2 regions of the Shewanella sp. S1-58-MNA-CIBAN-0166 genome follow, and region 2 is predicted to be linked to the other one. Evidence: predicted binding sites of a transcription regulator. Region 2 holds the regulator's gene; the other holds the start of a gene.
The links. The regulator LexA, encoded in region 2, represses DNA repair genes until DNA is damaged. The targets are predictions, from matches to a motif close to TACTGTATNNNNATACAGTA.
Positions count from the first base shown of each region.

Region 1: a site for LexA is predicted at 2,258-2,277, ahead of AAEY99_RS06225 (YebG family protein). Genes of this name have one in related genera too.

Region 1 is NZ_JBEOPN010000007.1:36,666-40,090, forward strand. It holds gene prc (carboxy terminal-processing peptidase) at 1-534, opposite strand, end outside; gene proQ (RNA chaperone ProQ) at 556-1,167, opposite strand; gene msrC (free L-methionine (R)-S-oxide reductase MsrC) at 1,445-1,903, opposite strand; gene AAEY99_RS06225 (YebG family protein) at 1,953-2,246, opposite strand; gene AAEY99_RS06230 (paraquat-inducible protein A) at 2,460-3,086, shown strand; gene AAEY99_RS06235 (paraquat-inducible protein A) at 3,196-3,425, shown strand, end outside.
Region 2 is NZ_JBEOPN010000001.1:230,993-234,417, forward strand. It holds gene plsB (glycerol-3-phosphate 1-O-acyltransferase PlsB) at 1-946, opposite strand, end outside; gene lexA (transcriptional repressor LexA) at 1,211-1,825, shown strand; gene AAEY99_RS01075 (cell division inhibitor SulA) at 1,822-2,328, shown strand; gene coxB (cytochrome c oxidase subunit II) at 2,724-3,425, shown strand, end outside.

The sequences.
Region 1 (3,425 bases), on a different contig from region 2:
TTTAAGATTTAACGCGTCATATTTAACGCGCTGACGCCAAAGTTCATTCACTTCGGCTTCATCTTTTGGCCATTGCGCATCTTTGCGATCAAATTCATACGCATCGCCAGCTTGAGTAAAATCGAACTCTTTATCAAGCAAAGACAACGCATAAGCAAAACGCTCATAACGACGTTTCTGTACTAGGTCGTACATGGTAAATGCAGGGCTAATATCGCCTGATTCAACCATGTTATCAAACTGGTTTTGATATTGACTAAAGCTCGCAATGTCTGCCGCAGTCAGCACATTACGACGATAATCAAGTTGCTCAAGAAAACGGGTATATATTTGCTCAGAGAATGCATCGTCAAGTACAAAACGATGATAATGCGAGCGAGTAAACAAAGTTGTTACTCGCTTGCTAGCCACTTTATGTTGTGGCTCTTGTGCTAGTTTAGGTAACTCGCTGATTTGAATCGTTGGTGAAATTGCCCATGCCGAAAAGCCGACAAATAAACTGGCAATTGACGCGGCCAAGGTAAGTTTTCGCATCAACAAGTACTCCTTAAATTTCTATAATAGTATGTGCTCAGCACGTACTTTGATGGATAAGCCAGAATCTAATTGAACAAGCACATCCTCTTTATTAATATCAGTCACAACACCAGGAACAGGTGTGGCACCTAATTTAACATTAACGCGTTGTTTTTGTTTTAAATCTTCTAGCTTAGCCGGCACAAGTTTAATCACTGGAGCCGCTACCGGTGCAGGACGTTCCTTTTTAACGGCAGGAGCACGTTTAGGTGCCACTTTCTTTGCCGGCTTTTTAGGCGCTAACGCTTGACGTTTTGCTTTAGCTTTATCTTGGCTTTCTTTAAGCGTCAAAATAGCATGGTCAATGTGCTCTTGTTCTAATTCAGCACATTCATTACCGTCAAGATCTATACGTTTAGCACCTGCTTTAACGCCTTTCAAATAGCGCCAGCTGCTTGTGTAACGACGAAGCGCTACACGTAATTGTGTTTTACTGACTTTAGAATCATCAGCTAACCGTTCAGCCAAATCTTGAAACAAACCAATTTTTAATGGCTTCGTTTCACCTTCTGCAATAAAGCATAAAGGAAAGGTTTCATATAAATACGCTAAAATTGCGTTGGTGTCGGTCAACTTGTCTGTTGATTCCATTTTTACTTCCACGTTAATAAAGGGACTGATTATGCGGCATACAATTTGCCTTGCAGTCGTTCATCTTTCGTTAAACCTTACTGTTAAGGCTTAACGTACAAAATATCACTATCCGCCAGTTTGCTAAAGTCATTGAAACAAACCTTAACAATTTAACCAAACTTACTCTCAGCTTAATCATCGCTCATCAGTAAATCCAGCACAAATGCGTATAGCGGCATATTATAAAGCCCGCGACAGCGAATGCGACCATGATTTAATCTAATTTGTTCGCTATTTAACCAAATAGGCAAGTTTCGAAACTTTTTACCATGTTTTCTAAACCAATTTGATCATCTTGATCGAATCGATTCAGTAATGGGCTGTCAATATCTAACACTGCTACAACCTCATTACCCTGCCTAACAGGGATCACGATTTCTGAATTACTGGCAGAATCGCATGCAATGTGGCCATCAAATTGATGAACGTCGGCAACTCGTTGGGTTTTATTTTCTGCTGCGGCAGTGCCACAAACACCTTTGCCGATATTGATACGGGTACAAGCCACTTTACCTTGGAATGGTCCAAGGACTAATTGTTCACCACGCTTAATATAAAAACCTGCCCAATTTAGGTCTTCTAGGTTGTCATTTAGCAACGCTGAAAAATTTGCCATAGCAGCAATCAAATCATCTTCGCCTTCAAGTAAAGCTTGTGCTTGACGATTTAATGTTTGGTAAAATTCGGTTTTCATGTCCATTCCTTAAGCTGACACTCAATCGAAGAATGAGTGATGAATACGACTATTCTGCAGATGTAGTTTTAGCCGTAGTCTTTTTAGTTTTCGCTGTAGGAGCGTTTTTAACCTGTACGATGCCTTTTAGCAAGTTAGAAAGCTCATCTTTATTGTTTGCTAGATAAAATGCCAGCTGTTCGCATTTATTTTCATCAAGTCCGAGGTCTGCCTTAATAAGAAATGGCACTAGGTTATCGGAAATATCGAGCATCTTATCGTAGGCATCAGCCTCTTTCTTCGATATAAATGTCATCTTTTCCACCCCTTCTCTGACCACGACAAATTGGGTTATCACTGCCATGATGTAATCCTCACTGTTTTTATATACAGTGCATAGAATCTCACATAGTTAACTTATGATGCAAGTGTTCTGATTATTCTGATATTATCAAGCACAAGAAAATCGAGATTATTTAACAATTAACTCATTTTTCTGCCAATATAAGGCCAAGCAGAGAGGTTTGACTCTTCGCTACCCAATAATGTGTTTTACTATGGATTAGATTAATTCTTCATGCATGAATTTGATGATCATGATTCTATAATTTTATGCCAATCATGTGATTTGGCAGTGAGAAAACGAGCTTTGCCTTCAAGTGCCCGTGCGCTTTGTCCGCGTTGCCACACGGCGCTCTATGATTCACCTTATTGCTCCATTAATGGCATGCTAGCGTTATGCGTTGCGGCGTTAATTATTTTTATTCCTGCTAATTTATTGCCAGTACTCGAAATCCACTTCCTTGGCAGTGTACGAACCACTACGGTGCTGCAAGCTGCTGTGACGGTTTGGGCCGAAGGATATTGGGTTGTAGGCCTAGCGGTAATGGTTGCTGCAGTTATCGCGCCTGGGTTATTGATTTTGTCAATTATGGCTCAAGTTGTAATTGTAAAATTAAAACTGCACAACTCATTTTGGCAAAGAACCTACACTACATTGTTAAAAAATCATGGTTTGATATCACAAATGACCATGTTAGAAATTTATGTCATCAGTTTTCTCGTGTCGGCCTTTCAGTTATCAGACTTTTCCGATGTGTATTTTGGTATGGGAACATTCAGTTTTACAATGTTGTTTATCATCATCTTATTTTTACAACGTGAATATAATCTAGAACACATGTGGAGTTATGTAGATGCCTAGTACTCCAATTACACCATCCAATGAACATATAGTGGACAGCCCTAAGCAAACTGCGAATACCGATAACGAGCCGAAAACTGAGGTTTTACCTCATATTCAGGGCAAGAAAATGGGCTTATGTTTATGCCCTGTTTGTCGCAAACTTAACGTCACAAGTAACAGTCATTGTCGACGTTGTTTTAGTCAATTAAGTAGCCGTAGTTATGCCAGCATCCAACAAAGTTGGGCTTTATTAGTTACCGCGACAATTTTACTTGTTGTCGCCAATATTTACCCTATTACCTTGTTAACTAATCGCGGAGTGGTCACCAATGACACCATTTTTAGTGGCATTAGTCA
Region 2 (3,425 bases):
AGTAATCCATATGGCTACGATGACAAGGAACGTAAACAATTTCATGACCATCATGATGTAACTGTCTTACTTGCTCGGCACCTTTGATATTGATGCCACTGTATAATTTGTTCCATAACCAAGTCAGGAAACGTTCGGCAATACGCACCAAACTATCAGAATAGTCGGCGGCAATTTCATCAAGGTATTCAATGGCGGTTTCACGCGCTTTCTCGACTGTTACTTTCTTATTTGCAGACTCTTCTTCAATGGCTTTTTTGATAGATTCTGATTTTAATAAAGAGGCAAACAACGCTTGTCGATTCGGTAATTGTGGCCCCGTCATCACTTTGCGTTGACGGCGGAAATGCACACGGGCGACTCGGGTCAATTTGTGAGCAATTCTTTTATCAGTACCATGTTCATCGGCCATATGACGAAGCGATAATGCATTAGAAAACTGGACGAAATTATGGCGTCCTAAAAATAAAATCATTAACCATTTACGTAACCACGTAGGGTTTTCACGTTCAAATACTGCAGCTTTCATGCTGTCTTCTTCTTTACCTGGGGTACGTCCCCAATAAAGGCAAACAGGAACCAACTGTATATCTAATTCAGGGCTCTCACTATGAAGTGACAATAAGCTGGTAAAATAATTAAGGAATTTGTCACCACTTTCACGTTTACCAAATAGTGGTTTGCGGCCCTCTAAACAGACCACACGAGGCACGGTTAAGCCATCAAGCTGTAATGGCTCATAAGGACTGGGCAGACCAAAGCCCTCGGTGATTTCGCTCAACGCGGCAATATCGCTAATAGATTCCGTTTTCATTAAATAAACCAAAGGTTTAGTTGGATCTATATTGAGGTCATCAAAAGGATCGTGAGGGACCACAATGGTCTGTACCATCCACTTTTGAATCCATCTTAATGCTCGTAAAAATATTGAATCTGGTTTTGACATGGTTATTTTCGCAACATAAGCCACTGTAATATTGTCGTATAGGATACCAGAAACCACCCTGCTTACACTATCAGACCGATCTATCTTTACGTTTAAGCTCTCACTATCAGAAATAACATAAGACAGAACATTAGTAATAGTTAATTAAAACATATTGTTGAGTGATACTTAATCAACAAAATACAAAAAATAGTTGGTTAATACTTGCGCGAACACAAACACTGTATATAATGACAGTCACTGTATAAAAAGACAGGAATTATCATGAGACCGTTAACGCCGCGCCAAGCAGAAATTTTAGACTTAATTAAAAACAATATCGCCGAAACAGGTATGCCACCCACTCGTGCTGAAATTGCGAATCGTCTTGGCTTTAAAAGTGCTAATGCCGCCGAAGAGCATTTAAAAGCATTAGCCAAAAAAGGCTTTATCGAGATCATGCCTGGTACCTCAAGAGGCATTCGTTTACCTCATGAAGAACAGGTTGAAACCGGTCTGCCACTCATTGGACAGGTTGCTGCTGGTGAACCAATTTTGGCCCAAGAGCATGTAGAGCAATACTATCAAGTCGATCCAAACATGTTTAAGCCCGCCGCAGATTTTTTATTGCGAGTGCGTGGTGACAGCATGAAAAACATCGGCATTTTAGAAGGTGACTTACTCGCTGTACATAAAATGCAGCAAGCACGTAATGGCCAGGTTGTTGTGGCACGTGTTGATGATGACGTCACCGTAAAACGATTTGAACAAAAAGGTAATGTGATTTATCTGCATGCCGAAAATGAAGATTACAATCCGATAAAAGTAGATTTAAGTTGCCAAAGCCTAACCATCGAAGGGCTTGCCGTTGGCGTTATCCGTAATGGAGATTGGTTATGAACAAACTAATGGGCATCGCGCCACGCCACCCGGGCTTATGGGTAGATTTAACTGAAACAGAACTGCATGGCACCCAAACCATTCAAACATTACAAACTGTCACTCAAGGTGAGGCTGAACTGAGCCAATTGTGCAGCCAGTTGGCAATATTGAGCCAGCAAGGCAGATGGATTGTATTAATTAGCCCGCCCCATATTGGCTATAAACATATGCTGGCAAGTGCTGGTGTAAGAATGGATCGCATTTTACTGGTGCACACCAAAGATGAAGTCGAAACATTATGGGCCATGGAGAAAGCGCTCACTAGCGGTACATCGAGCGCAGTAGTAACTTGGACAAGCTCACTTGATGCTCGCGATAGTCGCCGTTTAGAAATTGTCGCCAAAAGTGCACGTGCATTAGGGGTGGTAATTGAAGATGTGAATGCTCACTTACCTCACAAACATCAACTTGTTAGCCCTACTTTAACAAATGGAACAAGTAATTTTTGCTCATTTCACTAAGCACGAACCCTTCATTACCAAGCCCTGTATTGAATTCAGGGGTTTTTTTCATCTTTTTTCAGCCTATTAGCCAACAAAGTGATCTTGATCAATGTTTAATCTACAAGTAATGTGGTTAACAAGGATGAAACATTTTTTATCTTTAATTGGACGTGAATGGCAGTAATCAAGATTACTTTCAGACAAATGAGCCAAATCAAAATTGATAAGTTCAGTAGTAGGTACAAGCGTGGTGCACAGCTAACAATAAAACCGTAGACCGTATGTTTACAGCCACCAAAGTACTTTGAGGTCATCAAACTTTTTTCGGGAACCGAAGAGTTTGCATAGAGCAGAGAATTACTGTGTGACTCTTCTTTGTAGTTGCTATTTGCAATTAGCAGAGGAGTAGTCTTGTGAAGCAATGGTTGTATTGTTTACTGGTGGTGTTTGTAGCACTTCCGCTTGGGGCATCAGAAATGCCCCTCAACATGACTCAAGGCGTGACAGATATCAGTGGCAAGGTTTATGACCTCCACATGACGATTCTTTACATCTGTTGTGCAATTGGGTTAGTGGTGTTTGGGATCATGATTTACTCAATGATTTATCACCGCAAATCAAAAGGCGCTGTCGCGGCCAATTTTCACGAAAGTACCAAAGTGGAAATTGCTTGGACCGTCATCCCTTTCATCATCTTAATCGGCATGGCTATTCCAGCCACCAAAACCTTGATTGCTATGGAAGATCCCAGTGATGCTGATCTCACCATAAAAATTACCGGGTCGCAGTGGAAGTGGCATTACAGCTATTTTGATAAAGACATCGAATTTTACAGCACATTATCCACTCCCAGAGCACAAATTGATGGCAGTGAGGCCAAAGGCGAGCATTACCTCCTTGAAGTCGATAAGCCATTAGTACTGCCCATTAACCAAAAAGTGCGCTTCTTGATGACATCTGATGATGTTATCCATTCATGGTGGGTGCCCGCGTTTGCCGTTAAAAAAGATGCCAATCCAGGCTTTATCAACGAAGCCTGGACTCGTATTGATAAGCCTGGAACGTATCGCGGCCAATGTGCCGAGCTATGCGGTAAAGACCATGGTTTCATGCCG